Regions from separate parts of the Lysobacter sp. CA196 genome, predicted to be linked through region 2. Evidence: riboswitches for the same ligand, from Rfam matches in the RefSeq annotation. Region 2 holds a riboswitch; each other region holds the start of a gene.
The links. Region 2 has a riboswitch for cobalamin ahead of ACTOWK_RS21420 (CoA-acylating methylmalonate-semialdehyde dehydrogenase). Riboswitches for the same ligand answer to the same signal wherever they lie in the genome.
Positions count from the first base shown of each region.

Region 1: linked by a shared signal. The riboswitch ahead of btuB (TonB-dependent vitamin B12 receptor) and the one ahead of ACTOWK_RS21420 (CoA-acylating methylmalonate-semialdehyde dehydrogenase) in region 2 are both predicted to bind cobalamin.
Region 3: linked by a shared signal. The riboswitch ahead of ACTOWK_RS18345 (ribonucleoside-diphosphate reductase subunit alpha) and the one ahead of ACTOWK_RS21420 (CoA-acylating methylmalonate-semialdehyde dehydrogenase) in region 2 are both predicted to bind cobalamin.
Region 4: linked by a shared signal. The riboswitch ahead of btuB (TonB-dependent vitamin B12 receptor) and the one ahead of ACTOWK_RS21420 (CoA-acylating methylmalonate-semialdehyde dehydrogenase) in region 2 are both predicted to bind cobalamin.

Region 1 is NZ_JBQJIN010000004.1:54,970-62,492, reverse strand. Features, by position in the region: gene btuB (TonB-dependent vitamin B12 receptor) at 1-1,360, opposite strand, end outside; cobalamin riboswitch at 1,482-1,726, opposite strand; gene ACTOWK_RS05450 (TfoX/Sxy family protein) at 1,796-2,224, opposite strand; gene ACTOWK_RS05445 (GAF domain-containing protein) at 2,221-2,703, opposite strand; gene bioD (dethiobiotin synthase) at 2,831-3,505, shown strand; gene ACTOWK_RS05435 (phasin family protein) at 3,669-4,088, opposite strand; gene queD (6-carboxytetrahydropterin synthase QueD) at 4,344-4,697, opposite strand; tRNA gene ACTOWK_RS05425 (tRNA-Met) at 4,880-4,956, opposite strand; gene ACTOWK_RS05420 (RNA pyrophosphohydrolase) at 5,094-5,711, shown strand; gene ACTOWK_RS05415 ((2Fe-2S)-binding protein) at 5,917-6,120, shown strand; gene bfr (bacterioferritin) at 6,393-6,866, shown strand; gene ACTOWK_RS05405 (DUF4126 domain-containing protein) at 7,094-7,523, opposite strand, start outside.
Region 2 is NZ_JBQJIN010000036.1:17,125-24,647, forward strand. Features, by position in the region: gene ACTOWK_RS21410 (Vps62-related protein) at 1-265, shown strand, start outside; gene ACTOWK_RS21415 (hypothetical protein) at 727-972, opposite strand; cobalamin riboswitch at 1,525-1,744, shown strand; gene ACTOWK_RS21420 (CoA-acylating methylmalonate-semialdehyde dehydrogenase) at 1,883-3,397, shown strand; gene ACTOWK_RS21425 (acyl-CoA dehydrogenase family protein) at 3,409-4,587, shown strand; gene ACTOWK_RS21430 (enoyl-CoA hydratase) at 4,584-5,393, shown strand; gene ACTOWK_RS21435 (enoyl-CoA hydratase/isomerase family protein) at 5,390-6,562, shown strand; gene mmsB (3-hydroxyisobutyrate dehydrogenase) at 6,559-7,449, shown strand.
Region 3 is NZ_JBQJIN010000024.1:74,271-81,793, forward strand. Features, by position in the region: gene ACTOWK_RS18340 (ribonucleotide-diphosphate reductase subunit beta) at 1-269, opposite strand, end outside; gene ACTOWK_RS18345 (ribonucleoside-diphosphate reductase subunit alpha) at 479-2,965, opposite strand; cobalamin riboswitch at 3,265-3,487, opposite strand; gene ACTOWK_RS18350 (DUF2339 domain-containing protein) at 3,623-6,409, shown strand; gene ACTOWK_RS18355 (DUF3999 domain-containing protein) at 6,420-7,523, shown strand, end outside.
Region 4 is NZ_JBQJIN010000002.1:187,546-195,068, reverse strand. Features, by position in the region: gene ACTOWK_RS03535 (hypothetical protein) at 1-448, opposite strand, end outside; gene btuB (TonB-dependent vitamin B12 receptor) at 525-2,393, opposite strand; cobalamin riboswitch at 2,531-2,773, opposite strand; gene ACTOWK_RS03525 (TonB-dependent receptor plug domain-containing protein) at 3,107-5,482, shown strand; gene ACTOWK_RS03520 (amidohydrolase family protein) at 6,250-7,523, shown strand, end outside.

The sequences.
Region 1 (7,523 bases), on a different contig from region 2:
GATAGGCCAGGCCGAGTTCCCAGGTCTTGGACTCTTCCGGGCGCAGGGTCGCGTTGCCGAAGAATGGGTAGTACAGCTCGTTGAAGGTCGGCGCCTTGAACGCGGTGCCGTAGCCGACGGTGACGCGCCAGCGCTCGGCGAAGTTCAGGCCCCAGGCCGCGCCGCCGGTGGTGTGGCCGCCGAACTGCTCGTTGTCGTCGCGGCGCACGCTGGCCTCGAACGACTGCGCGCCGAAGCGGCCCTGGTACTGGACGAAGCCGGCCTTGTTGTCGCGCTCGCTTTCGTCGTACACGGTGTCGCTGTCGACCCGGTCGCGCAGCCAATCAAAACCAACCGTAAGAAGTTGATCTTCGGCCACGGTGAAATCCGCTTGAAGCGTGGCGCTATCACGATCGGTTTTAAAAAACCCCATCGGCACTTCGCCGAGGAAATTATCCGAGCTGTCGACGTTGCGGCCGGCCAGCAACTGCAGGTGAATCGTCTCCGACGGACGCCACTGCAGCTTGCCGCCGATCACCTGCTGCACGGTCTCGGAGCGGTTGACGAAGCTGCCGTCGTAATCGTTCTCGCCTTCGGCGCGCAGCGCCTGGCCTTCGATGCTCCACTGCTCGTTGAACTCGAGGCCGCCGCGCAGCGACAGGGCGTGGTTTTCGTAACCGTCGCGATCGGGCTCGTCGGTGAAGCAGCCGGCGAAGATCGGGAAACCGGCGCCGCGGCAGGCATTAATGCCCTGGGTCTTGCGGAAGCTGTAGTCGGCGCCGAACCAGCCGCGGTCGTTGCGGCCGCCGAAACCGGTGCCGAATTCGAGGCTGTCGTTGCTGCCGCCGCCGAAATGCATGCGCGGCGCGAAGCCCTGCTTCTCGCGGCGGGTGAACACCTGGATCACGCCGCCGATGGCGTCGGCGCCGTACAGGCTCGAGCGCGGGCCGCGCACGATTTCGATGCGGTCGATCAGTTCCAGCGGCAAGTCCTGCAGCGCGGCCAGGCCCGAGGTCGGCGAGCCGACGCGGATGCCGTCGACCAGCACCAGTACGTGGTCGGACTCGCTGCCGCGCAGGAACAGGGTGGTGAGCTTGCCGGCGCCGCCCTGGTTCGAAATGGTGATGCCGGCGCGGCCGCGCAGCAGGTCGTTGAGGTCGCGTGCCTGGCTGCGCTCGATGGTCTCGCGGTCGAGCACGTCGACCGGGGTCAGGGTGTCGTTGACGCTGACCGCGGTGCGGTTGGCGGTGACCACCACCTCGTCGAGGTCGGTGGCCTCGCCGGCCGGAGCGGCGATGGCGGCGGTGGGCAGCGCGAGCGCACAGGCGATGGCGAGCGACAGGTTCAGTGCGCGCGTGGCGTGCGTGTTGGGGACGGACATGGGGACAGCTCCAGCGCGCACGCCCGGGGGCGCGCGACGACGACGGCGGAAGACGGTTGCGAGGAGGCAGCGGGCCGTGGAGACAGCCGGATAGCAGCCGCCGCGACGCCCTCCGCATCGCAACCTGTGGCGCCTCAAGGCCGGTCTCCGGACTCGCAAGCGCAGCGCCGACGGGGTCGGGCTGCCGGTCGCGGCGCCTTCCCGTGCCGAGCACAGTGGCGGTTGCCGCGATCTGACTTGCTTACCGTTGCGGGGGCAGTGCCGGACTGGCGCCGATCCTCCCGCAGGAGAGGGCGCGTCACCGGCTTCCCGTTTCAACCCGGCGATGGAGAAAGCCGCCGGGTCACCTCGAAGCGGTGCGCAGTCTACGCGAAGCCGGCGCCCGGGGCCAAAACACCGGTAGGGGCAGGGAGCCTGGGGACGGCGCCGACGGGCTCAGTCGCGCCCGTCTTCCTCGTCGCGGCCGCCGGGACGGTCGTGGTCGGCCGCGCCGTCGTCGTCCTGGCCGCCGCCGTCGTGGCTGCTTGGCTCGAACGGGTCGTGGCGTTCTTCGGCGTGCATGGTGGTGTGCACCGGCGCGGCGGCCGGTTTGTTGCGCGGCGGCGGCAGCAGGGCGGTCGCGGCCTCGGCGGCCTGGATCAGCTCTTGCCGGCGTTCGTCGCTGATCTCCTGCCAATGGCAGTCCAGCAGCGCGCCTTCGATCGCGTACAGCAGGTTGAGGGTCGGCTTGAAGCCGGCGCGCTTGACGCGCATGAAGGCTTCGACCGTGCCGATCGCCGAGATGTCCTCGTGCGTACGCAGGCCGACCTGGCGCAGCCAGGCCGAGCTCTTGGGACCGATGTTGCGCATCTTCGTCGCGGTCATGCCAGCGTCTCCACGTACACACGCGCCAGCGCTTCCAGGCCGGCCTGGTCGTCGGCATCGAAACGGTCCGGGACCGGGCTGTCGAGGTCGAACACGCCGATCAGGGCGTCGCCATGGACCAGCGGCACCACCACTTCCGAACGCGAGGCGGCATCGCAGGCGATGTGGCCGGGGAAGGCGTGCACGTCGGCGACGCGTTGGGTCTGGCGGGTCGAGGCGGCCGCGCCGCACACGCCCTTGTCGAGCGGAATGCGCACGCAGGCGGGCAGACCCTGGAACGGGCCGACCACGAGTTCTTCGCCGTCGTAGAAATAGAAGCCGACCCAGTTGAGTTCCGGCAGCGCATGGTTGACCAGTGCCGACAGGTTGGCGGCGTTGGCGATGCGGTCGCGTTCGCCGTCGAGCAAACCGCGCGCCTGGGCGACCAGTTGCGCGTATTGCTCGGGCTTGCCGCCCGATAGTGCGGAGGTTGTGAACATCATCGGAGTGTAACAGCGGCGTCCGTCGCCACTACCATGGCGGACTCCAGGCCCCAGGGAAAAGCGCGAGATGAGTCACACCCAGCCCCCGGTGGAGGCCGCCTCCCGACCAACGGACGCATCCGCGGTGTTTCCGCGCGGCGTGTTCGTCACCGGCACCGACACCGGCATCGGCAAGTCGGTGGCCAGCGCTAGCTTGCTGCACGCCTTGCGCGCGCACGGCCTGCGCGCGGTCGGCATGAAGCCGGTGGCGAGCGGTTGCGAACGTACGCCCGAGGGTTGGCGCAACGAGGACGCCTTGCTGTTGCAGGCGGCGAGTGCGCCGACGCCGCGCTACGACGACGTCAATCCCTATGCCTTGCCGCTGCCGTTGGCGCCGGAACTCGCGGCCGCGCAGGCCGGTGTCGAGATCGCATTGGCGACGATCCTCGCCGCGCATGCGCGCTTGTCGGCGCAGTCGGACACGGTGGTGGTCGAAGGCGTCGGCGGTTGGGCCGCGCCGATCAGCGCCACGCTCGACCAGATCGACCTGGTGCGCGCGCTGGACCTGCCGGTGGTGCTGGTGGTCGGCCTGCGCCTGGGCGCGATCAACCATGCGCGGCTGAGCGCGCGCGCGATCCAGACCGACGGCGCCCGCCTGGTCGGCTGGATCGCCAACGACATCGATCCGCACATGGCGCGCGCCGACGACAACTTCGAGATCCTGCGCCGGCGTCTGCCGGTGCCGTGCTGGGGGCGTTTGCCGTACGTCGCCTCGCCCGATCCGCAGGCCCTGGCCGCGCGCTTGCAGCCGCTGTTCTAGCGCGGCGATGCGTTTGCGGCGTGGTTGGCGGCCTGTCGCAGGCCGATGGCGATTAGCGAGGCCGAATCGCGGGCAACAAAATCGCGGCCAACAAAAAACCCGGCAGCCGAAGCTGCCGGGTTTTTCGCATCCGCCATGACGGCCGGAGAGAGAGACGGTGCGCTTACTTGGTCGCGGCGGCAGTCGGAGCCGTCGCCTTCGCCGCGGCCTTGGCGGCCTTCTCGACGTTGGCCTGGGTGGCCTTGGCAGCGGTTTCGATCTGCGACTTGGCCAGCTCGGCGATCGCTTCGTTGGTCTTCACGGTGCGGCCGAAAGCTTCCTGGCCGGTGCTGACAGCGCGCTCGAGGTTTTCGCGAGCGATCTGCGCGCCCTTCGGCCACAGGGTCTTGAAGGCTTCCAGGTCGCGGGCTTCGGCGGCTTCACCGAAGAAAGCGAAAGTGGCGTTGACGCGGTCTTCGATGGCGGCGACCTGCAGGCCGAACACGGCCTCGGCGTTGTCGAGGGCCAGACGGTTGACCTGAGCGGCCGTGTCCGCGAACTGGCGCGTAGCGGCGGCGAACTGTTCGTTGAATTGCTGGTACATGGCTGAGCTCCTGAAAGGTCCAGACGGAGAACGACTGGATTGTGCGGTGCAGCATAGGCGGGGTTTTGTTGCGATGCAACATCGAGCCGACGAGCGGTCGAAAGCCGTTCAGAAAGCCTGCCTGTTCAGGTGGTTAGCGACCAAGCAGCCGTTCAGGCAAAGCCTAATCCGGGGCCATGACCACGGCGTTGCCGGCGTCTGACAGGGCGCCGGCTGCGATCGGATCGGAGATGGGGCAGGGCAACCGCCCCGGGCTCAGCCGCGGTAGCGGCAGCCGGCGGTGCAGGTCTCGTGGACCACGATTTCGCTCAACAGCGGCAGCACCGGCTTGAGCTGCTCCCAGATCCACACCGCGAGGCGTTCGCTGGTCGGGTTTTCCAGGCCGGGGATGTCGTTGAGGTAGTGATGGTCGAGGCGGTCGTACGTCGGCTGGAACGCCTTCTTGACGTCGGCGTAGTCCATCACCCAGCCGGTGTGCTCGCCCAGCTCGCCGGTGAGGTGCACCTCGATCCGGAACGAATGCCCGTGCAAACGCGCGCACTTGTGGCCTTCGGGCACGTTCGGCAGCCGGTGGGCGGCTTCGAGAGTGAAGACCTTGAAGATGTTCACAGCAGTCATAGTGCGGTACCGGGTCGGGCGGTGGCGCGTCGCGCGATGGCGCGGCGTGGCGCGTGATCTGGAGCGAGGTGATCTGTAACGATCGGAATCCTGGGCCGGCGCGCATCCTGGCGACGGATACGAAAAAGCCCGCTGCGCTGGCGGGCCCTGGGTCTTGCTGCGCGGCGATTCTATGGTGGCTATGGGTGGACTCGAACCACCGACCCCAGCATTATGAGTGCTGTGCTCTAACCGGCTGAGCTACATAGCCACGGGGAACCGCGAATTCTTCATGCCGGACGGGCTCTTGTCAATCGTCCGAGCGCATCGCGACCGGTTTGTTTGCCCGACTTGTCGTCCCGGCCACCCCGTGGCAGAGTCGGACACAGTGAATTTGGAGTCCGCATCGTGATCGATCCGGACGGCTACAGGCCCAATGTCGGCATCGTGTTGATGCACCCGGACGGCCGCTTGTTCTGGGCTCGCCGCGTGCATCGCGATGGCTGGCAATTCCCGCAGGGCGGGATGAACACCGACGAGACGCCGCTCGAGGCGATGTATCGCGAGTTGCGCGAGGAAACCGGTCTGCTCCCGCAGCATGTCGAGGTGCTCGGCGCGACCCCGGGCTGGCTGCGCTATCGCCTGCCGCGCCGGGCCATCCGCCGCAACGACCGCCTGGTCTGCATCGGCCAGAAACAGGTGTGGTTCCTGCTGCGCCTGACCGGCGAGGAGTCCGACCTGCGCCTGGACCTGACCGACAAGCCCGAGTTCGATCACTGGCGCTGGGTCGATTTCTGGTACCCGGTCGAGCACGTGGTGATGTTCAAGCGCGGCGTCTATGCCAGTGCGCTGCGCCATCTGGCCCCGTTCGCGCGCCTGGTTGCCGGCCAGCAGGCGGTGCCCGCGCCCAGCCCGGACGCGCGCCTGCACGAGGCCTATCTGTCCGGCTGCAACCACCCGCGGTCGCGGACCTGCGGCGGGCCCGGCAACCCGGTGCGGGGCAGCGGCTCGGAATCGGGCAGCTGAACCGGCCGGACTGAGCGCTGCGGCCGAGCCGGCCGGCGCCGCCGACCTGGCCCGGCCTGCCCGCCAAACGCGCCGGCAAGCTGGCCCGGCCTGGTTCCGGACGGCGCCGCCGCGGCATTGTTGGCTGCTGTTAATTGACAATCATTCGCATCCATGGCGGAATGGCCCTGCAGCCATCCGGCTGCATGACCGACAGCCCACGCCCGTGTACGTCTGCATCTGCAACGGAGTCACCGACCGCGACATTCGCCAGGCCGCCGAAGCCGGTTGCCGCAGCGTGCCCGAGCTGACCATGCGCACCGGTGCCGGCGCCAATTGCGGCAGCTGCCTGGAGCTGGCCACCTCGCTGCTCGAACAGGCCCGCAACGTGCGCGAGCTGCCGCTGGACGTGCTGCAACAAGCCGCCTGAGCCGCGTGGCCCGCGGGCCGTCCGGCCCGATCCAATCCTGTCTCTCGTTCGTCCGTAGCATCCCCGCCGATCCGCTGTCGCCGCGCCGCCCGGGCGCCGGGCCAGAGCTGTGCGTTCCTGTCGTGTCGGACCGCCTTGAGCGACCGCCGCGGCCGCTCGCCGGCGGCCCCTAACGACAGTGATTCTCGACTCCCGTTGCGCACGATTCGCGTTCCGTCATGGCGCTCGCGAAAGGGCTAAAGTGCCGCCCATTGCAACGTCGGAGCACGGCCATGAAAGGCGATCCCAAGGTCATCGAATATCTCAACAAGGCGCTCTACAACGAGCTGACCGCGATCAACCAGTACTTCCTGCACGCCAAGATGCTGAAGAACTGGGGCCTGAAAGAATTGGCCGAACACGAGTACCACGAGTCCATCGACGAGATGAAGCACGCCGACAAGCTGTCGGACCGCATCCTCTTCCTCGATGGCCTGCCGAATTTCCAGGCCTTGGGCAAGCTGCGCATTGGCGAAAACCCGCGCGAACTGCTGGCCTGCGATCTCGCTCTCGAGCTCGAAGCGATCCCGCTGCTGCGCGAAGCGATCAAGTACTGCGAGACGGTCAGCGACTACGTCAGCCGCAAACTGTTCGCCGACATCCTCGATTCCGAGGAAGAACACGTCGACTGGATCGAGACCCAACTCGCCCTGATCGAGCGCCTTGGCGAGCAGAACTACCTGCTGACCAAGATCGAGCAAGGCTGAGAGCGGCTTAGTAACGAGTGGCAAGGAGCGAGAAGTGAGGAGCGAGTAAGGCGTTCGCTGCCGCTTCACTGCCCAAGCAGCTATCCAGCCAGCCGCGCGCAACGCGCGCCGCCAGCCAGACAAGAAAAAGCCGCCGGCTCGCGCCGGCGGCTTTTTTTTCTTTGGGCGATCATGAAGGCGCCGCGACACCGCGTTTAGCGTTCGTCCCCACCCACTCCTCACTCCTCTCAACTCGCTCCAAGCCCTTTGGGTTTGCGCCGGAAAATCTTGCGCCAGATCCACCACAGCGCCGTCGCGACCAACACGCTGATCAGCACGACGATGCCCAGGGTGACCCAGGGGTAGGCGAAGACCAGGGCCAGGCCGCCGAGCACGGCGGCGTCCTCGGTGACCGAGGCGGTCCAGTTGCTGATCGGCTCGGGCGAGGTGTTGAGCAGGGCGCGCGATCCGGACTTCAGCAGGTGGCTGGTCAGGGCCACGCCGGCGCCGGCGGCGAGCGCGCCCGCGCCGAGCTGGCCGTCGGGCGACATCGTCGCCGCGGCCAGGAAGGCGCCGACCGGCACCCGCAACAGGGTATGCAGCAGGTCCCAGCCCGAATCGACCCCGGGGATCTTGTCGGCGAAGAACTCGCCGGCGGCGAGCAGGCCGCAGACCCCG
Region 2 (7,523 bases):
CGAGACCGGCGGCGTGCGCTTCGACCTGGCCGGCCAGCCGGCCATCGATGTGACCACGCAGGAGTGGTATGGCGGCCACGTGCTGTGGGGCGAACGCGGCAGCGGCCAGGAATTCGGTATCGGCGAGACCACCGGCCCGACCGGACCGTCGGCCGACAAGGGACCGATCGTCGCCGGCGACGCCGACCCGTCGCTGCAGCCGATCGACGAGAAACCGGGTTTCCCCTTCTACGGTCCGTATCCGCCGTTCTTCTTCCCGCGCTGAGCGCGGGGGCGGAGGCATGCCCCCCTTTGTAGGAGCGACGCAAGTCGCGACCGCGGGATGCGCAGATGCGACAGCGCCGACGCCATCCATCGAAGTGGCGTCCTTTCGCGGGGTAGGAGCGACGCAAGTCGCGACCGCGTCGCAATGGCCTCGCGGCGCCTCTCTCAAGCAAGATCAAACGCGAAGAGCTTCCGCCACTAAAGTGGCGGAAGCTTTTGGCGTTTGATCTTGATCTTGATCTTGCGTGAGCGATACGCCGCAAGATCGAAAGAACGCGGTCGCGGCTTGCGCCGCTCCTACCCCCGCGAAAGGACACCGCTTCGATGGGCGACATCGGCGTTGTCGCCGCAGCGCGTCCCGCGGTCGCGACTCACGCCGCTCCTACAGACAGGCCCTGCAGGCGTCAGGACATTACAGTGCTGCGCACCGTCGCTCAGCCCGATCCTTGTCCCCATCACTCCTCAGCGGCGTATCTCGAACCCCGGGTTCTCATTGAGCGACCCATCCGCCTCCAACACCGCATAACGCTCGCCATCGGGATGGAACACCACCGGGATCGGTTCCCGGAACAGCGGCCGGCGCACGAAGCGCAGCTCCCAACGGAAATGTTCCAGAGTCGTCAACGCGTCCCGTTGCTCCGGGGTCAGCCCGGCGCGCAGCGCCACCGTGCTGGTCTGCCCGGTTCCGCGTCGTTCGCGATCGACCATCGGGTACTGCTCCTCGGAGATAGGTATTGCGCTTACGCCATGATCTTGCAATGACCTGAGAATGTCACCCCGGTCGCAGTCCCGCGCCGGATTCATGCAGGTCCAGTCCCAACCTCAGCCGACGCCAGCCGAGCGAACGCCGCCGATGCTCCCCATCGCGGTCCCGCGCGCCTGTCGAATTTGCCCCTGCTGCAGCCATCCCCGCCGCACCAGCCATTTCGCCTGCATCGCTGCACGGAATATCCGCCGCCCATCACAGTATCGATCGACGCTCGACGTTTCGTGTCCGACCGAGCACAGGCGGCGGCTTGCGAGATGGCGATACGCAGCTCGGTCGATGCGCGAAGCATGGTCAACTGCGCCGATCGGCGCAGTCCGGCGATAAACGCATCGCCCCGCATTCCATTCGCCGCGGTGCGGTGCGATGCACGACGCGTGGCAGAGCACGCCGACGACAAGATGAATGCGGCACCGGACGAATTCGACGAGGTCATCGTGCGAGCGAGCGCGCAGCTTTGCGCAGCGCAGCTTGTCCGCATGCGATCCGGCGCCTACACTCCGCCGGCCACAGGTGTCCTGCCGCCGTACCGGCGAGCAGGGTGAAACGGGAAGCCGGTGCGAGTCGACAGACTCCATTCCGGCGCTGCCCCCGCAACGGTAGGCGAGAACACCCGACTCAATACCACTGCGATTTCGCGGGAAGGTGTCGGGGTGATGCGGATCGAGCGCATCGCTCGCAAGCCCGGAGACCGGCCAGTGGCGGGCATCGCATGCGATGCCGTCCTCGGGTGTTGCGGTGGGCAACCGGACGGGCTGGCTCGACGCGATGTCCGTTGCGTGGAACCGACTTGTCTTGCTCCGCAATCCCCGTCACGCGGGTGAGCGACACGGAGCTGAAACAATGAACGATATGAATCGCGTCGCGACCGAAGTCGCGACGGTCAAGTTGCTGATCGACGGCGCGTTCGTCGAATCCCGGTCCGAACAATGGCGCGACGTGGTCAATCCGGCCACGCAGACGGTGCTGGCGCGCGTGCCGTTCGCGACCGCGGACGAAGTCGACGCTGCGGTGCGTTCGGCGCAGCAGGCCTTCAAAAGCTGGCGCAAGACCCCGATCGGCGCACGCGCACGCATCTTCCTCAAGTACCAGCAGCTGATCCGCGAGCACATGGGCGAGCTCGCTGCCATCCTCACCGCCGAACAGGGCAAGACCCTGGCCGATGCCGAGGGCGACGTGTTCCGCGGCCTGGAAGTGGTCGAGCACGCCGCTGCGATCGGCAACCTGCAACTCGGCGAGCTGGCCAACAACGTCGCCAACGGCGTCGACACCTACACCTTGCTGCAACCGCTCGGCGTCTGCGCCGGCATCACCCCGTTCAACTTCCCCGCGATGATTCCGTTGTGGATGTTCCCGATGGCCATCGCCACCGGCAACACCTTCGTGCTCAAGCCGTCGGAACAAGACCCGCTGGTGACCATGCGCCTGGTCGAACTGGCGCTGCAGGCCGGCGTACCGAGGGGCGTGCTGAATGTCGTGCACGGCGGCGAAGACGTGGTCAATGCGATCTGCGACCACCCCGACATCAAGGCGGTGTCGTTCGTCGGTTCGACCCAGGTCGGCACCCATGTCTACAACCGCGCTTCGCTGGCGGGCAAGCGCGTGCAGTGCATGATGGGCGCGAAGAATCACGCGGTGGTGCTGCCCGACGCCAACAAGGAGCAAACCCTCAATGCGCTCGCCGGCGCTTCCTTCGGCGCGGCTGGGCAACGCTGCATGGCCGCCTCGACCGCCGTGTTGGTCGGCGAAGCCCAGGCCTGGATTCCCGAGCTGGTCGCCAAGGCGCGCACGCTGAAGGTCAATGCCGGCACCGAACCCGGCACCGATGTCGGCCCGGTGATTTCCTGCGCCGCGCGCGAACGCGTCGAAAGCCTGATCGCGTCCGGTGTCGAGCAAGGCGCGAGGCTCGAACTCGACGGCCGCAATCCGTCGGTGCCGGGTTACGAGCGCGGCAATTTCGTCGGCCCGACCATCTTCTCCGGGGTCAAGCCCGGCATGCGCATCTACGACGAGGAAATCTTCGGCCCGGTGCTGATCGTGCTGGCCGTCGACACGCTCGACGCCGCGATCGAGTTGATCAACGCCAATCCGAACGGCAACGGCACCGCGATCTTCACCCAGTCCGGCGCCGCCGCGCGCCGCTTCCAGGAAGAGATCGACGTCGGCCAGGTCGGCATCAACGTGCCGATCCCGGTGCCGGTGCCGCTGTTCTCGTTCACCGGCTCGCGCGCCTCCAAGCTCGGCGACCTCGGCCCTTACGGCAAGCAAGTGGTGATGTTCTACACCCAGACCAAGACGGTCACCGCGCGTTGGTTCGACGACGACACGCTCGGCCACGGCGTCAACACCACGATCAGTCTGAAGTGATGGCCGCCGTCATGAACCTGCAGGCGGTCAGTCCACCGCCACCGCAGCTCGGCGAAGACCAACTCGCCTATCGCGAAGCCGCGCGCGATTTCGCCCTGGCCGAATTGGCGCCGCACGCAGCGCACTGGGACGCGCAAGCCATCTTCCCGCGCGAGGTCATCGGCAAGGCCGGCGAACTCGGTTTCTGCGGCCTCTACGTCGACGTAGCTGCCGGCGGCTCGGGCCTGACCCGGCTCGACGCGGTGGTCGTGTTCGAGGAGCTGGCTGCGCTCGACCCGTCCACGGCCGCGTTCATCAGCATCCACAACATGGCCACCTGGATGCTGACCGCGCACGCGTCCCCCGCCCTGCGCGACGAATGGGGTCCTGCCCTCGCCAGCGGCGAATGCCTGGCCTCGTACTGCCTGACCGAACCCGGCGCCGGTTCCGATGCGGCCTCGCTGCGCACCCGCGCCGAGCGCGACGGCGACGAATATGTCATCAACGGCGCCAAGGCCTTCATTTCCGGGGCCGGCGCCACCGACATGCTGGTGGTAATGGCGCGCACCGGCGGCGACGGCGCGCGCGGCATCAGCGCCTTCGCGGTGCCGGCCGACAGCGCCGGCATCGCCTATGGGCGCAAGGAAGAAAAACTCGGCTGGAACAGCCAGCCCACGCGCGGGGTGGTGTTCGACAATGTGCGCGTGCCGGCCGCGCATCTGCTGGCCGGCGAAGGCGACGGTTTCAAGATCGCCATGAAAGGCCTCGACGGCGGCCGCCTCAACATCGCCGCCTGCTCGCTCGGCGCGGCCCAGGGCGCGCTCGATGCTGCTCGCCGTTATCTCGGCGAGCGGCGCCAGTTCGGCAAACCGCTCGCCGAGTTCCAGGCGCTGCAATTCAAGCTCGCCGACATGGCCACGCAACTGGTCGCGGCGCGGCAGATGGTGCATACCGCGGCGCGCAAGCTCGATGCCGGCAGCGGCGACGCCATCGTCTGGTGCGCGATGGCCAAGCGCTTCGCCACCGACGCCGGCTTCGCGATCTGCAACGAGGCCCTGCAGATCCACGGCGGCTACGGCTATATGCGCGAGTACCCGATCGAACGGCTGCTGCGCGACTGCCGCGTGCACCAGATCCTGGAAGGCACCAACGAAATCATGCGCGTGATCATCGCGCGCCATCTGTTGAACACCGAAGAGGAATTGCGATGAGCCGTGCCGACAAGCAGCACACCGGAAAGGTCTATGACGGGCTGAAGCTGGATATCGACGGCCACACCGCCGTCGTCACCCTGAGCAATCCGCCCGCCAACACCTGGACCCGCGACAGCCTCGCCGCCTTGCGCGAGCTGGTGCGCGACCTCGACACCGACCGCGAGGTCTACGCCCTGGTCGTCACCGGCGAAGGCGAGAAATTCTTCTCCGCCGGCGCCGACCTCAAGCAGTTCGCGAACGGCGACAAGGCGCTCGCGCGCGATGCCGCGCGCCGCTTCGGCGAAGCCTTCGAGACCCTCAGCGCGTTCCGCGGCGTGTCGATCGCCGCGATCAACGGCTACGCCATGGGCGGCGGGCTGGAATGCGCCCTGGCCTGCGATCTGCGCATCGTCGAAGAACAAGCCCAGCTGGCCCTGCCCGAAGCCACGGTCGGTTTACTGCCCTGCGCTGGCGGCACCCAGCACCTGCCGCGCCTGGTCGGCGAAGGCTGGGCGAAGCGGATGATGTTGCTCGGCGAGCGCGTCGACGCCGCCACCGCGCTGCGTATCGGCCTGGTCGAGGAGATCGTCGGCAAGGGCGAAGCCAAGGCACGCGCGCTGCAATGGGCCAAACAGGCCGAGAAGCAGAGCCCGACCAGCGTCGCCGCCTGCAAGGCGCTGATCCAGGCGACCCGCAGCCAAAGCCACGACACCGCCCTGGTGCGCGAGCGCGAAGCCTTCGTCGATCTGTTCGACAGCGACGACCAGACCGAGGGCGTCGCCGCCTTCCTGGAAAAGCGCGCACCGCAGTGGAAGAACGCATGAACGCCGTGCTCGAGAACGAAGTCGCCGTGGCCCCCGTATTGTTCGAAGAGCGCGCGACCGACCACGGCCGCCGGATCGGCTTCGCCACCTTGAACGCGGCGGCGACCTTGAACGGCCTGTCGCTGACCATGGCCGAGTTGCTCGACGCGCAGTTGCGGGCCTGGGCGCAGGACGACGCCGTCTCCGTAGTCGTGCTGCAAGGCGCCGGCGAGAAAGCCTTCTGCGCCGGCGGCGACCTGCATGGGCTGTATCGCGGCATGCTCGAACATCGCGCCAGCGGCAGCCGCGACATTCGCGACAACGTCCATGCGCGCGCGTTCTTCGAGACCGAATACCGGCTCGACCACCGCATCCACACCTACCCCAAACCGCTGCTGTGCTGGGGCCATGGCATCGTCATGGGCGGCGGCATCGGCCTGATGGCCGGCGCCAGCCACCGCGTGGTCAGCGAGCGCTCGAAGCTGGCGTTTCCGGAAATCAGCGTCGGTCTGTACCCGGACGTCGGCGGCAGTTGGCTGTTGAACCGGGTGCCGCAGCGCGCAGGCCTGTTCCTGGCCTTGACCGGCGCACCGCTCAACGCCGGCGACGCGATCCGGGCCGGCCTCGCCGATCACTACCTGCCGGAAGCGCAGCGCGAAGCGGTCTACGCCGCACTGAGCGCGGTCAACTGGGCCGACGACGGCGACGATGCGCGCCGGCTCAGCGCGGTGCTGAAAGGTTGCGCCGAAGCCGCCCCGCCCGGCCCCTTGCAGCAACACGCCGCATCGATCGCCGCGGCCTGCGCGCACGACGACCTGCCCGCGGTAGTCGAAGCGATCTGCGCGCTCGACAGCGACGACGCCTGGCTGCAGAACGCGCGCAAGACCCTCGCCGCCGGCGCGCCCGGCTCGGCCCGGCTCGGCTTCGAATTGCAACGCCGCGCCGCAGAGTTGTCGCTGGCCGACACCTTCCGCCTCGAATGCATCGCTTCCTTGCATTGCGCCGCGCACGGCGACTTCGTCGAAGGCATCCGCGCCCTGTTGATCGACAAAGACCGCACGCCGCACTGGAACCCCGCCCGCCTGGCCGAGGCCACGCCGGCCTGGGCCGAAAGCTTCTTCACCGCCCCCTGGCCGGCGCAGGCGCATCCGCTCGCCGACCTGGGCGCCACCACGGAGACTGCCGCATGAGCCGCATCGCTTTCATCGGACTGGGCAACATGGGCGGGCCGATGGCCGCCAACCTGCTCAAGGCCGGCCACAGCCTGCGCGTGTTCGATCTCGCACCGGCCTTGGTCGCCAGCGCGGTCGTGGCGGGCGCCCATGCCGCCATCGACGCCGCCGACGCCGTCGTCGACGCCGAGGTGGTGATCTCGATGCTGCCGGCGAGCCGCCACGTCGAAGGCCTCTACCTCGGCGATGCCGGCCTGCTCGCGCAGATGCCGGCGGACGCGTTGGTGATCGATTGCAGCACCATCGCCCCGGCCTCGGCGCAGAAGGTCGCGGCCGCGGCCGCCGCGCGCGGCCTGCAGATGATCGACGCACCGGTCTCCGGCGGCACCGCCGGCGCCGCGGCAGGCACGCTGACCTTCATCGTCGGCGGCGAAGCGGCCGCGCTGGAACGCGCGCGCCCGCTGTTGCAGGCGATGGGCAAGAACCTCTTCCACGTCGGCGCCAGCGGCGCCGGCCAGGTCGCCAAGCTGTGCAACAACATGGCGCTCGGCGTGATCATGGCCGCGACCGGCGAAGCGCTCGCGCTCGGCAGCGCGCACGGGCTCGACCCGAAGGTGCTGTCGCAGATGATGGCGGTCAGCACCAGCCGCAGTTGGGCCACGGAGGTCTGCAACCCCTGGCCGGGCGTGCTCGAAGACGCGCCGGCCTCGCGCGGCTACAGCGGCGGCTTCGGCAACGACCTGATGCTCAAGGACCTCGGCCTGGCCGCGGAAGCGGCGATGAGCGCCGGCGCCTCGATCCCGCTCGGCGAACTCGCACGCAATCTGTACGCGATGAACAGCCGCGCCGGCCACGGCGGCCTGGACTTCTCCAGCGTGGTCAAGTTGGTGGCGAAGGACCTGTGAGCCGCAAGGGAGTCGCGCTGAGGTAACGTCGCGACGGCAGCGACGACCGGTCGCCGGTCGAGCACGGACCCGGC
Region 3 (7,523 bases), on a different contig from region 2:
ATGTGCTGGTACAGGTTCAGCACCAGGTTGTTGGAGACGATGCTGTCGCCGGTGGCGAAGAATGCCACCAGGCGTTCGATCAGGTGACGCTCGGCCGGACCGAACTTGTGCTTGAGATCGTTGACGTCCTGGGAGAAATCGACTTCCTCGACGGTCCAGGTGTTGCGGATCGCATCGCGGTACATCTCGTAGAAGTGCGGATAGCGCATCGGCCGCAGGGTGAGATCGAAACCGGGATCGAGGAGCAGGCGATTTGAATCGGTGGACATGGTGGTTCCTTGGATTACTGTCCTCTCCGAATGCGGGAGAGGTTGCTTATCCCTTCTCCCGCGGGCGGGAGAAGGTGCCCGGAGGGCGGATGAGGGCGCGCGAGGATCGTCGATTGCGCGAGCTGGGCGATGCGCTTGCCCTCACCCCAACCCCTCTCCCGTAAACGGGAGAGGGACTAAAGCTATGAAGCTTTGGATGGGTCGGAGGATTACTGGCAAGCCTCGCAAGATTCCGGGTTCTCCAGCGAACAGGCGATCGCCTCGTCTGTGGTGTATTCCGGCTTCGGTGCACTGACCGCCGGCGCGCTGACCGTGGTCTTGGCGATCTTGGTGGCCGGGCGCGAACGCAAGTAGTACGTCGTCTTCAGGCCCTTCTTCCAGGCGTACATGTACATCGAGCTGAGCTGGCCGATGTTCGGGCTCTCGATGAACAGATTGAGCGACTGGCTCTGGTCGATGTACGCGCCGCGCTCGGCGGCCATGTCGATCAGCGAGCGCATCGGCAGCTCCCACGCAGTGCGATAGACCTGGCGCAGCGCATCCGGCACTTCGTTCACCGACTGGATCGAACCTTCGGCCATCTTGATCCGGTCGCGCATCTCCGCGGTCCACAGGCCGAGCTTCTTGAGCTCTTCGACCAGGTACTTGTTGACGACCAGGAAGTCGCCCGACAGGGTCTCGCGCTTGAACAGGTTCGACACCTGCGGCTCGATGCACTCGTAGCAGCCGGCGATCGAGGCGATGGTCGCGGTCGGCGCGATCGCGATCAGCAGCGAGTTGCGCAGGCCGTGTTCGGCGATGCGCTTGCGCAGCGCGTCCCAGCGTTCGGGCTGCGAAGGGGTGACGCCCCAGGCCTCGAACTGCAGTTCGCCGATCGATGCGCGGGTATCGGCGAAGGACGGGTGCTTGCCGTGTTCCATCGCCAGCTCGTTCGACGCCGACAGAGCGTGGAAGTAGATCGCCTCGGCGATCTCCTGGGCGAGCTTGCGCGCCGGCTCCGAATCGAACGGCAGGCGCAGCTTGAAGAACACGTCCTGCAGGCCCATCGAGCCCAGGCCGACCGGGCGCCACTTGAGGTTGGCGCGGCGCGCGGTCTCGATCGGATAGAAGTTCAGGTCGATGACGCGGTCGAGCTGGCGCACGGCCAAGCGCACAGTCTCGGCGAGCTTGTCGAAATCGAACGCGCCCACGCCCTTATTAGAGCTGGGATCGTCGTACATCTCGACGTGGTGCGAGAGGTTGATCGAGCCGAGGTTGCAGACCGCGGTCTCGTCCTGCGAGGTGACCTCGAGGATCTCGGTGCACAGGTTCGACAAGTGGATGACGTTGCCGTCGCGCAGGGTCTGGTTGGAGGCGCGGTTGGACTTGTCCTTGAAGTTCATCCAGCCGTTGCCGGTCTGCGCCAGGGTGCGCATCATCCGCCCGTAGATGTCGCGCGCCTTGACCTTCTTGGTCGCCAGGCCGGCCGCTTCGGCGGCGTGGTAGGCGCGGTCGAAGGCTTCGCCCCACAGGTCGGTCAGCTGCGGCACCTTGGACGGGTCGAACAGCGACCAGTCGGCGTCGGCCTCGACCCGGCGCATGAATTCGTCGGGAATCCAGTTGGCCAGGTTGAGGTTGTGGGTGCGGCGCGCTTCGTCGCCGGTGTTGTCGCGCAGTTCGAGGAATTCCTCGATGTCGGCGTGCCACGGCTCCAGGTAGACGCAGGCCGCGCCCTTGCGCTTGCCGCCCTGGTTGACCGCGGCGACCGAGGCGTCGAGGGTCTTCAGCCAGGGCACGATGCCATTGCTGAGGCCGTTGGTGGAACGGATCAGCGAGCCGCGCGAACGGATGCGGGTATAGCTCAGGCCGATGCCGCCGCTGAACTTGCTGAGCTTGGCCACGTCCATGTAGCGCTTGTAGATCGCTTCCAGCGAGTCGTCGGGCGAGTCGAGCAGGAAGCAGCTCGACAGCTGCTCGTGGGTGGTGCCGGCGTTGAACAGGGTCGGCGAGCTCGGGATGTAGTCGAGCTGGGCCATGCGCCGGTACAGGGCGAGCGCGTCGCCGACGTCTTCGCTGAGCGCGCAGGCGATGCGCAGGAAGAACTGCTGCGGGGTCTCGATGACGGTGCGCGCGGTCGGATGGCGCAGCAGGTAGCGGTCGTACAGGGTGCGCAGGCCGAAGTAATCGAACTTGGCGTCGAGGTTGCGGTCGATCGCGTCGTTGAGCTTGCGCGCATTGGCCTGGACGAAGTCGAGCAGGCGCTGGTTGATCAGGCCCAGGTCGAAGCCGCGCTGGACCGACTGCGAGAACGCATGGATCTCGATGCCGGCGACTTCCTTCTCGATCACGCCGGCGAGCAGGCGCGCGGCGAGACGGCCGTATTCGGGTTCTTCGGCGGTCAGCAGGGCGGCGGTGCGGATCGACAGCTCGTCGAGTTCGCGCGTGGTCGCGCCGTCGTACAGGCCGGAGATGGTGCGGGTGGCCACGCGCATCGGGTCGACGGCGTACAGGTTTTCGCCGCTGCGGGTCACCGCGCGCACGATCTTGTTCAGGTCGACCGGCTCGCGGCGGCCGTTGCGCTTGGTCACGCTCATGGTCAGGTTGGCCGCGGGCGGGGTCAGCGCGAAACCGGTGTCGGCTTGCGGGTCGCGGGCGGGTTTGGCGGCGGTGTCGGCGGCGGGGGAGGCGGCGGACGATTCGGGTGCGAGCGTGGTCATGGCGTAACTCCGGGGCGTGGGTGCACGGGTCGCCGACCTTCCCGCGAAGGGCGACGCGCGGAGAACGCGGACGCGCCATCGGCGACCGGCCGCGCAGCGGCGTCGTCGATGGCACGGCCGTGCCCCCGCGGGCGCGGAACTCGGGGGCTTGCAGGCGAGGTGTCGCGCGGCCCGAGACGGGCGCATCCCGCGTCGGCGCGCGTGGCGGCGCCGCAACGGAACGAGCACGACAGCGAAGCCATCGTGCTGCGACACCGGCCGTCTTCCCCCGAAGACTCCTGGGCCGGTACCGCGCGGTGTGCAACGCGCGGCTGTCGGCAGGTCTTCGGGCTCGGGACACGACGACTCGCGTCTCCTACTGGCTACCGCTTCCCAGGCGCGAGGCGCGTCCAGTGCTTGGTAGCGTTCGTTTCCCATACCGCTGCGGGGCAGCGCCGGCTTTGGACGTCGCGCTGGCTGCGTCCTTACCGGCTTCCCTATTGAGCCAATCTCGCGATCGGCACCGACGGGCACAACATAGTGTGGTTTATCGATTCCGTCAACGCGATATGTGGTGAACAAGCTGTGTATAGAATGCGTGAAGCCTTGTCCTTCAAGGCTTGCGGCTTGGTGTAACGTTCGTGACCAAGCGCACGATGCACGGAACAGGGACGGGTGATGGAAGCACTGATCGTTTTAGTGGCACTGGGGTTGTTGCTGGTGCCGGTCCTGCTGGTGGTGGCGCTGATGCAAGTCGCCGGACTGAAATCGCGCGTGTCCGAACTCGAGCGTCGCGTGGCGCAGCAAGCCGAGTCGCTGAGCGCGGCCAGGTCCGGCCAGCGCGGGGACGAAACCCTGGCCGAGCGGATCGCGCGCGAAGCGCCGCCGCCGACAGCGCCGCCGGTTCGTCCGCCGCCTGTCAGCACGGTTGTTCCTCCTGCGGTCGTTCCAGCCAAACCCGTTGCCCCGGTCTCGGCGCCCACGCCGTCGCCGGCCGCGAGCGTGCCGCCGCCGATACCGCAGGACGTCGCCGCCCGCCCGGCCGCTGCGCGCGCCGCGCCTGCGGCCTGGCGCGCGCCTGCCGCACCGCCGCCGCCGGACGTATTCACCGTCGCCGCGCGTTGGCTGCGGCGTTGGTTCACCGAGGGTAATGTGCCGGTCAAGGTCGGCATGCTGGTGTTGTTCGCCGGCGTCGCCGCGCTGTTGAAGTACGCCACCGACCAAGGCTGGCTGCATTTGCCGATCGAGCTGCGCCTGGCCGGCGTCGCCCTCGCGGCGATGGCGGGGCTGGTGTTCGGTTGGCGCCAGCGCGAACGCAAGCGCAGTTTCGCCCTGAGCCTGCAGGGCGGCGCGATCGGCGTGCTGCTGTTGGTGGTGTTCGCCGCTTTCAAGCTGTACCAGCTGATACCGGCCGGCGCGGCGTTCGCGATCAGCGTGGTGCTGGTGGCCGGGGCCGGCGTACTGGCGGTGAGGCAGAACGCGATGGCGTTGGCGGTGTTCGCGATCCTCGCCGGTTTCCTCGCGCCGATCTGGCTGTCGACCGGTTCCGGCAACCACGTCGCCCTGTTCGGTTACTACGCCGTACTCAATGCCGGCATTTTCGCGATCGCCTGGTGGCGGCCGTGGCGGGTGCTCAATCTGCTCGGCTTCGTCTTCACCTGGGGCATCGGCACCTTGTGGGGCGTGCTCAAGTACCGCCCCGAGCATTTCTCCACCACCGAGCCCTTCCTGCTGCTGTTCTTCGCCTTCTATCTGTTGATCCCGGTGCTGTACGCGCGCAAGCGTCCGGCTGGGCACCGCGACCTCATCGACGGCTGCCTGGTGTTCGGCACGCCGCTGGTCGCGTTCTCGCTGCAGGCCGGTTTGCTCGAAGGCGATCGCATGCCGCTGGCGTTCTGCGCGCTGGGGCTGGGCGCGTTGTATGCGGCACTGGCATGGTGGCTGCGTCGCGATCGGCGCTTCATCGAGCTGTCGACGCCGTATGCCTTGCTCGCCGTGGGCTTCGCCACCCTGGCCATTCCGCTGGCGCTCGCCGCCGAGGCCACCGCCTGCGTGTTCGCGCTCGAAGGCGCGGCGATGGTCTGGCTGGGCTTGCGCCAGCAGCGTCGCTTGCCGCAGCTGGTCGGCTTCCTGTTGCAGGGCGCGGCCGCATTCGCCTTCGTCATCGGCGCCAGCGACGCGGTCTGGGACGCGCAAGTACCGCTGCTCAACGCCAGCTTCGCCGGCGCCCTGCTGATCGCCATCGCCGGTTTCGCCAGCGCCTGGAGCCATCGTCGCAGCGACAGCCCAGGGCCGGCCTTGCCGTATTACCTGTGGGGCCTGGCCTGGTGGCTCGGTGCGGCCGGCAGCGAGATCGCCGACTTCGTCCCCGACCGCCACAGCGCCGATGCGGTGCTGATGCTGACCGCCGCCAGCGGTTGGATCGCCGCGGAAGTGTTCCGTCGCCACAGCTGGAAAGCCTTGTCGCTGACCGCGATGTTCGCCCTGCTGTCGGCGCTGCCCTTGCTGTTCGTGCAGACCGATTTGCACGACTATCCGCTCGCCGGATTCGGCTGGCTGGCCTGGGCGCTGTATGCGGTGCTCGGCTGGCGCACCCTGATCGGCTTGCGCGAACGCGCCGGCGGTGAACTCGGCCTGGCCCATTCGGGCTGGTGGTGGGCGTGGACGCTGGCGATCGGCGTGACCCTGCTGCGTGTGTTGACCTTGTGGCAGCACAACGGCATCCCTGTGCTTGGCACCGGTTGGACCGTCGCGGCTTTGTTGCTGCCGATGCTGTTCATGGCGGCGGCGATGCTGTGGCGCCCGGGCCTGGTCGCACAGCCCCTGTCGCAGCGTTTCGCCGCTTGGCGTGCGCCGTTGCTGGCTTCGTTCGCGATCGTGCTGGCGCTGGCGATCGGCTTCACTCTCGCTACTCCGGCCAACCCGCATCCGCTGATGTGGCTGCCTTTGCTCAATCCGCTCGGCCTGATGCAATGGGCGGTGTTGACGGTGTTCGGCGCATGGCTGGCGTCGCCGCTGGTCGGCGACGAACTGCGCCGCCGCCGCGTGCCCTTGCTCGCAGCTGCCGGCTTCGTCCTGATCACGGTCGAAGTGTTGCGCAGCGCGCACTACTGGGGCGGCGTGGCGTGGTCGTCGTCGATGTTCTCGACCAGCCTGGTGCAGACCAGCCTGACCGTGGTCTGGAGCGTGCTCGGCGTGGCCGGCTGGATCGCCGGTTCGCGCCGCGGCCAGCGCGGCCTGTGGTTGGCCGGCGCGGTGTTGATGGCGGTGGTACTGGCCAAGTTGGTGCTGGTCGATCGCGGTCATCTCGGCAACCTGCTCGGCATCGCCTCGTTCATCGCCTACGGCCTGCTGTGCACCCTGGTCGGTTATTTCGCCCCGGCGCCGCCCGGTGCGCCGGCGCCGCCGTTCGACGACACGCGTCCCGACCGCGATCCGCGCGACACTCACGAGGCCCAGGCATGAGCACGATGTCATGAGTATGATTTCCGGGTTCCGCCGCAGCGCCTTGCTGCTCATCGTGCTGCCGCTGTCGGCCTGGGCCGGCCCGCGCGAGGATTACGCGCGGCAATGGCCCTTGAACCTCAGTCGCGACGACGGCGGCGCCTATCGCGTGGTGCTCGACGAGAACGTCTATCGGCAGGCGCAAAGTCCGCAGTTGCGCGACATCGACGTGCTCGACGGCAGCGGCACGCCGGTACCGGCTTCGGTACTCACGCCCGAACAACCGCTGGCGCGTGCACCGCAGCGCGTCGCCTTGCCGTGGTTCGCCTTGCCGGCCTCGCCTTCGGACTCGGCGACCCAGGGTTGGGAGCTGATCAGCGAAGTCGAGACCGACGGCCGCCTGCGCCGGGTCGAAGCGCGCAGCACCGCCAGCGACACCACGCGCCTGCCGCAGACCGCCTTGTTGATCGATGCCAGCCGCTTGCGCCGGCCGATCCTCGCGCTCGAACTGGAATGGGCGCCGGGTGCCGCGCTCGACGCCGCCTACAGCGTCGAGGCCAGCGACGACCTCGACCAATGGCGCAGCCTCGGCAGCAGCGGTCGTTTGGTCGACCTGCAACGCGGCGGGCAGCGTTTGCTGCAGCGGCGCATCGTCTTCGATAGCGTGGGCGAGCAGGCGCGCTATCTGCGCTTGACCCCGCAAGACCCCAAGGCCGCCGCGCAGATCAGCGCGGTCAGCGCCGAACTGGCCGGCAACGCCGCCGCCGCGCCGCTGCAATGGCGCGAGTTGAAAGGGCGGCGGGTCGAACAGAAGGACGGCAAGGTCGCCTTCGAATACGAACTCGACGGGCGCTTTCCGATCCAGCAGATCGACGTCGCCCTGCCGGGCAATCACGCTCTGGAATGGCGCCTCGACAGCCGCGACGACAGCGAACAAGGCTGGCGTCCGCAGGCCGGCCCGTGGATGGCGTTCCGCGTCGCCGGCCAGGGCGAGGGCGACCGCTCGGCCGCGCGCCAACTCGCCGCGATCGTGCGCGATCGTCACTGGCGCTTGCGCGCGGACGCCGCGGTGCCGAGCGAACCGACGCTGCGCCTGGGCTATCGGCCCGAGGTCGCGGTGTTCCTGGCCCAGGGC
Region 4 (7,523 bases), on a different contig from region 2:
CGACGTTCGGCTCCGCGTAACGGCCGCCGAACCAGTAGAAGGCGCCGTTGGAAATCAAAAACGACAGGCTGGCGGCGACCAAGGCCACGCCGAAGACCCGCGCGAAGCCGCGCCAGCCGGCCGGCATGCGCGGCGCATACCAGCGCCCGGCGTACCAGAGCACGGCATAGGCCAGCAGCAGGAACGCATACGACGGCGTTACACAGTAATGCGCGAAGAAATCCAGGCCGCGCCCGGTGATCGCGAAGTAGTCGATGCCGACCGCGGCGAGCAGGAAACCGACGAAGCCCAGGTGCCGGCGCAGATACAGACCGCCGAGGAAGAACACCGCCATCGAGGCGTCGGGCAGATGCAGCAGATCGCCGAAGTGATGAAAGCGCGTGGCGATCATCACCATCAACAACAGACACGACAGGCTTAATTGAATGGGACCGGGCAAGTTTTTCATCGGCGACTCTCGATAGGCGCCGGCAACACGGTGGTTGCCGGCAAAGCCCGCGGGCGCGGGCCGAGGTGCTGATCCGTCAGCGGGAAGGCCGGTAACGCAAGGTCAACAGATAGTTGCGGCCGGGCTGGTTGTAGAACGCGGCGGTTTCGTAACGGCGATCGAACACGTTGTTCGCCGCCAGCTGCACGCTCCAGGCTTCATTGAACACATAGCCCAGGCGCAGATCGGTGAGCGCATAGCCGGCGAGGCGACGCGTATTGGCCAGGTCATCATAGCGATCGCCCGCGGCGTAGACGCTGGCGCCGAACGACCAGGCACCGTTGGCGACCGCGAAACGGCGGTCGGCGTCGATGCGCGCGCTCTGCCGCGCGCGCCGCGGCAGCAGCTTGTCGCGGCTGGCGCTGCGGCTGTCGTTGCGCGGGTCCAGCCAGGTCGCGCTGGCGCGCAAGTCCCAGTCGGCCAGGCGCGTGTCGAACACCGCTTCCAGGCCGCGGATGCGCGCACGGTCGACGTTGCCGGGCAGGCCGATCGATGCATCGAACGCGATCAGGTCGTCGATGTCGCTCTCGTAGGCGTTGAGCGACCACACGTGCTGGCGGCGCTCGCCGTGGGTGCCGCGCAGACCGATCTCGACGCTACGCGAGGTTTCCGGCGCCAGCGCGGCATTGCCGTAGCCTGGGTAGTACAGCTCGTTGAAGGTCGGCGCCTTGAACGCGGTGCCGTAGCTCGCGGTCAGACGCAGCGCCTCGCTGAGGTTCCAGCCCCACAACAGGCTGCCGGTGGTCTCGCCGCCGAACTGGCTGTCGTCGTCGCGGCGCAGGCTGGCCTGCAACGCATGCGCGCCGAAACTCTGCTGCCACTGGCCGAAGGCGCCGCGCAGGATGCGAGCGTCGCGGGCATAGCGGGTGTTGCTGTCGATGCGGTCGCGCTGCCAGTCGAAACCGAGGGTGAGCAGGCCGCTGCCGAGGCCGATGTCGCCCTGCACCGAGCCGAGCTGGCGGCGGGTTTCGAAGGTGCTGGAGTACTTGCCGTTCTTGTAGGTGTCGCTGAGGTCTTCGCTGCGGCCGGCGCTGGCGCTGAGGCTGACGCGATCGCTGGGCCGGTAGCGCAGCTTGGCGCCGGCGACCTGCTGCACGCCGTCGGCCTCGTTGTTCTGGCTGCCGTCGTACTGATTGTGGTTTTCGGCGCGGAACAGACGCGCTTCGGCGTCCCACTGCTCGTTGAAGCGGTAACCGCCCTGCAAGGTCAGCGAATCGCTGCGATAACCGTCGCGGTCCGGCGAGTTGGTGAAACAGCCGGCGCCGCCCGGCGAAGGCTTGCCGCGGCAGGCGTTGATGCCGTCGGTGTCTTCGTGGGCGGCGTTGATCGAATACCAGCCGCGCTCGCTCTTGCCGGCCACGCCGGCAGTACCGCGATGGGTGGCATAGCTGCCGATCGAAGCGCTGAAGCTCGGCACGAACGCGCCCTGCGGGCGCCGGGTGAAGATCTGGATGACGCCGCCGATGGCCTCGGAGCCGTACAGGCTGGAGAACGGGCCGCGCACGATCTCGACCCGTTCGATCTGTTCGACCGGAATGTCCTGCAGCGAGGCGCCGCCACTGGTCGCCGAACCGATCTTGACCCCGTCGATCAGCACCAGCACATGGTCGGACTCGCTGCCGCGCAGGAATAGCGAGGTCGCCTTGCCCGGGCCGCCGTTGTTGGCCAGCGAAGCGCCCGGCGTGCCGCGCAACAGCTCCGGCAGCGACGACGGCTGCAGGCGCTCGATCTGCGCTCGATCGATCACCGTCACCGCCGCAAGCGTGGCGTCCTGGGTCTGGGCGGTGCGGCTCGCGGTGACCACGACCTGGTCGAGATCGACCGCGGGCGCGGCCAGCGCCGAGGCGGCGAATGCGGAGCCGGCGAGCACGAAAGCGCAGCGCGCAGGAAGGCGCGCAAGGCGCAGGGATTCGGAAAAACGGAACGTCACAGTCGGCTCTCCATGGCCGCGCCTCACCCGCGCGGTCTAGATCAGGTCGTGACAGGGAGACGGCGGAACGGAGACGGCGCGCGCGCCGATGCCCCGAGACACGGCCCTCCGCCTGTCGGTTCGCGCTCCGGGCCGGTCTCCGGGCTTGCGAGCGGAGTCGGTCCGAGATCGGACCGGGTCTCCCGTACCGCGCCTTCCCGTGTCGGAACACAGTGGCTTCGTGCGGTGCGTGTACTCGCTTACCGTTGCGGGGGCAGCTCCGGATTGACCGACCTGGCGAACGCCAGAGCGGGGACCGGATTCCCGTTTCAATCGCCGATTATGTGTCGGCGATCACCTTGAGCGCGTGCATCTTAGCAGTGGTGCGCCGTGGGGATGCCACCGGATTTTCGCGCAAGCGCGCTTTGAAGTGCTGGATCGCGGCCAGGCGCCTCTCACGGGGACGTGATCCCCCCAGTCATCCTCGCGCAGGCGGGGATGACGGCTGGAAAGCGGATGGCGACTTGAGGGGATTCGAACCTTCCGGCCCAGCACAGCGGGCACCGATCCACCCCCGGGTTCCGCAAAGAGTGTGCCACTACCACTTTTCTACTACTTGCGTTAGGCAAGATTTGGCCGCTTGATTGACCGGTTGTTACGTTCGTGTTAAATCAAAATGACATCGCTGTCATCACCACCAAGGAGTCGTCATGCCCGTCCGCCGCACCTTCGCCGGTTCACGTCACCCTCTGGCCCTCGGCCTCCTGGTAGCGCTCGCCGCGCCGGTCCACGCGCAAGACGCGCCGCAAAGCGATCCCAAGACCCTGGACCAGGTCATCGTCACCGGCACCCGCGTCAGCGACCGCACCGTCGCCGAGTCCACCGCGCCGATCGACATCATTACCCCGGAAACCCTGGAAGCCACCGGCACGGTCGAGCTGGCCACCGCGCTGTCGCGCGCCCTGCCCTCGCTCAACTTCCCGCGCCCGGCCATCACCGACGGCACCGACGCGGTGCGCCCGGCGCAGCTGCGCGGCCTGGCCCCCGACCAGGTGCTGGTGCTGGTCAACGGCAAGCGCCGCCACACCACCGCCCTGATCAACCTCAACGGCAGCCAGGGCCGCGGCTCCTCGCCGGTCGACCTCAACGCCATTCCGATCGCCGCGATCGAACGCGTCGAAGTGCTGCGCGACGGCGCCTCGGCCCAGTACGGCTCCGACGCCATTGCCGGCGTCATCAACGTCGTGCTCAAGGGCAGCGGCACCGGCGGCAGCATCGCCGCGCGCTACGGCCAGTACAGCGCCGGCGACGGCAAGCAGTACCAGTTGTCCGGCGACACCGGTATCAAGCTCGGCGAAAACGGCTGGCTGCACCTGGCCGCGCAGGGCGGGCACCAGGACCAGACCAACCGCGCGCGTCCGTTCCAGGGCCGCGTCGAGCAGCGCTACGGCGATCCCGAGATCGACCAGGGCGCGTTCGCCTACAACGGCGAATACAACCCGACCGACTACCTGAGCTTCTATTCGTTCGGCAGCTACAGCGAACGCGACGTGCTGTCGAACGGCTATTTCCGCTTCGCCGGCGACCCGCGCAACATCCCGGCGATCTACCCGAACGGCTTCCTGCCGCAGATCCACAACGTCAGCAAGGACCGCGCCGCGGTGTTCGGCCTGCGCAGCGAAACCGCCGGCGGCACCCAGATCGACCTGAGCTACAACTACGGCCACAACGGCCTGACCTTCGACATCGAGAACACCCTCAACCGCAGCCTGGGCCCGACCTCGCCGACGCAGTTCTACGCCGGCGCGCTGGAAGTCACCCAGCACGTGCTCAACCTGGACTTCACCAAGTCGATCGACTTCGGCTGGCAGTACCCGGTGACCCTCGCCTGGGGCGCGGAATGGCGCGGCGAGGAATTCTCCGAACGCGCCGGCGAGCCGCTGTCCTACGCCAATGGCGGCGTGGCTGCGCCGAACGGCCAGATCATCCCGGGCGCGCAGGTGTTTTCCGGCTTCCGCGCCAGCGACGCCGGCGACTTCGACCGCCACAGCTATTCGGTCTATATCGACGCCGAAGCCGACCTGACCGACAAGTTCTCGCTCGGCGCCGCCGCGCGTTACGAGACCTACAGCGATTTCGGCGAAACCACCTCGGGCAAGCTGTCCGGCCGCTACGCCTTCACCGACAAGGTCGCGCTGCGCGCCACCGCCTCGACCGGCTTCCGCGCGCCGTCGCTGCAGCAGCAGTTCTTCCAGTCGATCGCCACCAACTTCATCAGCGGCATCCCGTATGAAATCGGCACCTTCCGCGTCGACAACCCGGCCGCCATCGCCCTGGGTTCGGAAGCGCTGAAGGCGGAAGAATCGACCAACTACAGCCTGGGCCTGGTACTGCAGCCGGCCGACCAGCTCTACATCACCATCGATGCCTACAACATCCAGGTGAAGGACCGCATCCTGCTGTCGGAAAACCTGACCAGCACCGCGGTGCGCAACTACCTCAACGCCAACGGCTATCCCGGCATCGGCGGCGGCCGTTACTTCACCAACGCCGTCGACACCGACACCAAGGGCGTGGACATCATCGCCACCTACGGCTGGGACGTCGGCTCGGGCAAGTTCAACCTCACCGCCGGCTACAACTATTCGAAGACCGAGATCGACAAGATCGCCCCGAACCCGCCGCGCCTGGCGGCAATCGACCCGGCCGCGGTGCGCATCGGCCGCACCGAAATCGGCCGCATCACCCAGGGCGCGCCGCGCGACAAGTTCTTCCTCGCCGGCGACTGGAAGACCGGCAACTGGAACTTCACCGCCACCACCACCCGCTACGGCGAGTTCACCGAGTTGCACGCGACCGACCCGCGCCAGGACCAGACCTTCGGCGACGAATGGACCCTCGACCTGGCCGCGACCTACCGCCTCGACAACTGGGACTTCACCGTCGGGGGCGACAACGTGCTCGATGCCTACCCCGACGAGTCCAAGCTGGTGCGCGGCACCCGCAACTACCTGCCCTACAACACCGCCTCCCCGTTCGGCTTCAACGGCGCCTTCGGCTACATCAAGGTCGGCTATAAGTGGTAAGCGCCGTGGGTGATTTTGATTTGCTCTGCTGATTTACTGGTCAGCCGTAGAGCCGGAGGGCGGCGCACAGGACGTGCGCCGTTTTCCGATAAGACATGGATGTCTTATCGGAAAATCCCGGCGCCAGCTGCGACCTCGCAGGGGAGCTTCGTCAAGGAAGGCCTTTTCTTTGGTTAGCTTTCTTTTGGGCCAGCAAAAGAAAGTAACCCGGCCGCGTCAGCGGACGGAAGCTTTAGATGTTGATGTTGCTTCAGCGCTTTGCGGCAAGAAATGCAGCACCGGAAACGGCGCGGTCGCGACTTGTGTCGCTCCTGCCCTGGCGATAACGCGCCGCTTCGGCGAATGACGATGGCCTCGTTACCTCTACGCGTCCCGCGGTCGCGATTTGCGTCGCTCCTACCCGGCGAGCGCACGCCGCTTCGATAAACGACGTCGGCCTTGGCGCTTCTGCGCATTCCTTGGTCGCGGCTTGCGCCGTTCCTACCCTGGCGAAAGCGCGCCGCTTCGATGAAAGACGGCGGCCTTGGCACCTCTGCGTCCCGCGGTCGCGACTTATGACCGAGGGAAATCCTGTGGGACGTCGCTCCTACAAGAGTGGAAGATGCGGCACGCACCACCACGGCCCGGATCATCCCGGCCGTCGTTTTTTTGTCGATCGCAGTACAACCGCCGATCGACGGATCGGCTATAAAGAGGGCCTTGCCGCTACGGGCGCCCGCCAACGGCCCGGCCCAGCGGCCCCGCCGCAAATGCCCGAGGTGCCCGTCATGCGCTCGACCGTTGCGCTGTTGCTGTCCCTGGCGATTTCGAATGCCGTCGCCGCGCCCGCCAAGCGCGAACAGATCATGCTGCTGCAAGGCAAGCCCGCCGGCCAACAGGTCGTCGAGACCGCGGGCGACGGCAGCACCCGCGTCGAATACCAGTACAGCGACCGCGGCCGCGGCGATCACCTCAAGACCGAATGGACGCTCGACGCCGCCGGCATTCCGGTCGAGTACAAGGGCAGCGGCCACAACTACCTGAAGGTACCGGTCGACGAGAGCTTCAGCGTGCGCGACGGCAAGGCGCGCTGGAAGAACGACAGCGAGCAAGGCGAGAAAACCCTGACCGCGCCGGCCTTCTTCCTGCCGCTCAACGCCACCCCGGAAATCCAGGGCGTGCTGGTGCGCGCCTTGCTGAAAGCGCCCCAGCGTAAGCTCGCGCTTTTGCCGGCCGGCGAAGCGCGGCTCGACGCCGCCGGCACGCTGGAAGTGCCCACGGCCAAGGGGCCGGCGACCTTGTCGCTGTATCGCGTATCCGGGCTCGACTACACGCCCGGTTCGGTCTGGCTCGATGCCGAAGGCAATACCGCCGCGCTGATCATGGCCTCGGGCTGGGTCTCGATCCTTTCCCCCGAGTACAAGGATTCGCTGGGCAAGCTGATCGAATTCCAGGAACGCGCCGGCGCCGAGTGGTCGCTGAAGCTGGCGCGCGAACTGACCCACACGCCGAAAGGCCCGTTGCTGATCCGCAACGCGCGGCTGTACGACCCGCGCGACCTGTCGATAACGCCGAACACCAGCGTATTGGTCGAAGGCGATCGCATCGTCCGCGTCGCCGCGGACGCGGCGCTCAAGCCACCGGCGAACGCGGAGATCCTCGACGCCGGCGGCCGTTTCCTGATGCCCGGCCTGTGGGACGTGCACAAGCACTACGGCGACGCCGACGGCGCGATGGACATCGCCAACGGCGTCACCAGCAGCCGCGACGTCGCCAACAACACCGACGCCTTCCTCGACAAGGTCAAGCGCTTCGAGGCCGGCACCGAGATCGGCCCGCGCGTGCTCGCCGCGGGTTTCATCGACGGTCCCGGCCCTTACGCTGGTCCGACCAAGATGCTGGTCGCCACGCCCGAGGAAGCGATCAAGGCGGTCGACTGGTACGCCGACCATGGCTATATGCAGATCAAGAGCTATTCCTCGCTGAAACCCGAGCTGGTGCCGGTGATTGCCGACCACGCCCACGCCCGCGGCCTGCGCTACAGCGGCCACGTGCCGGCCTT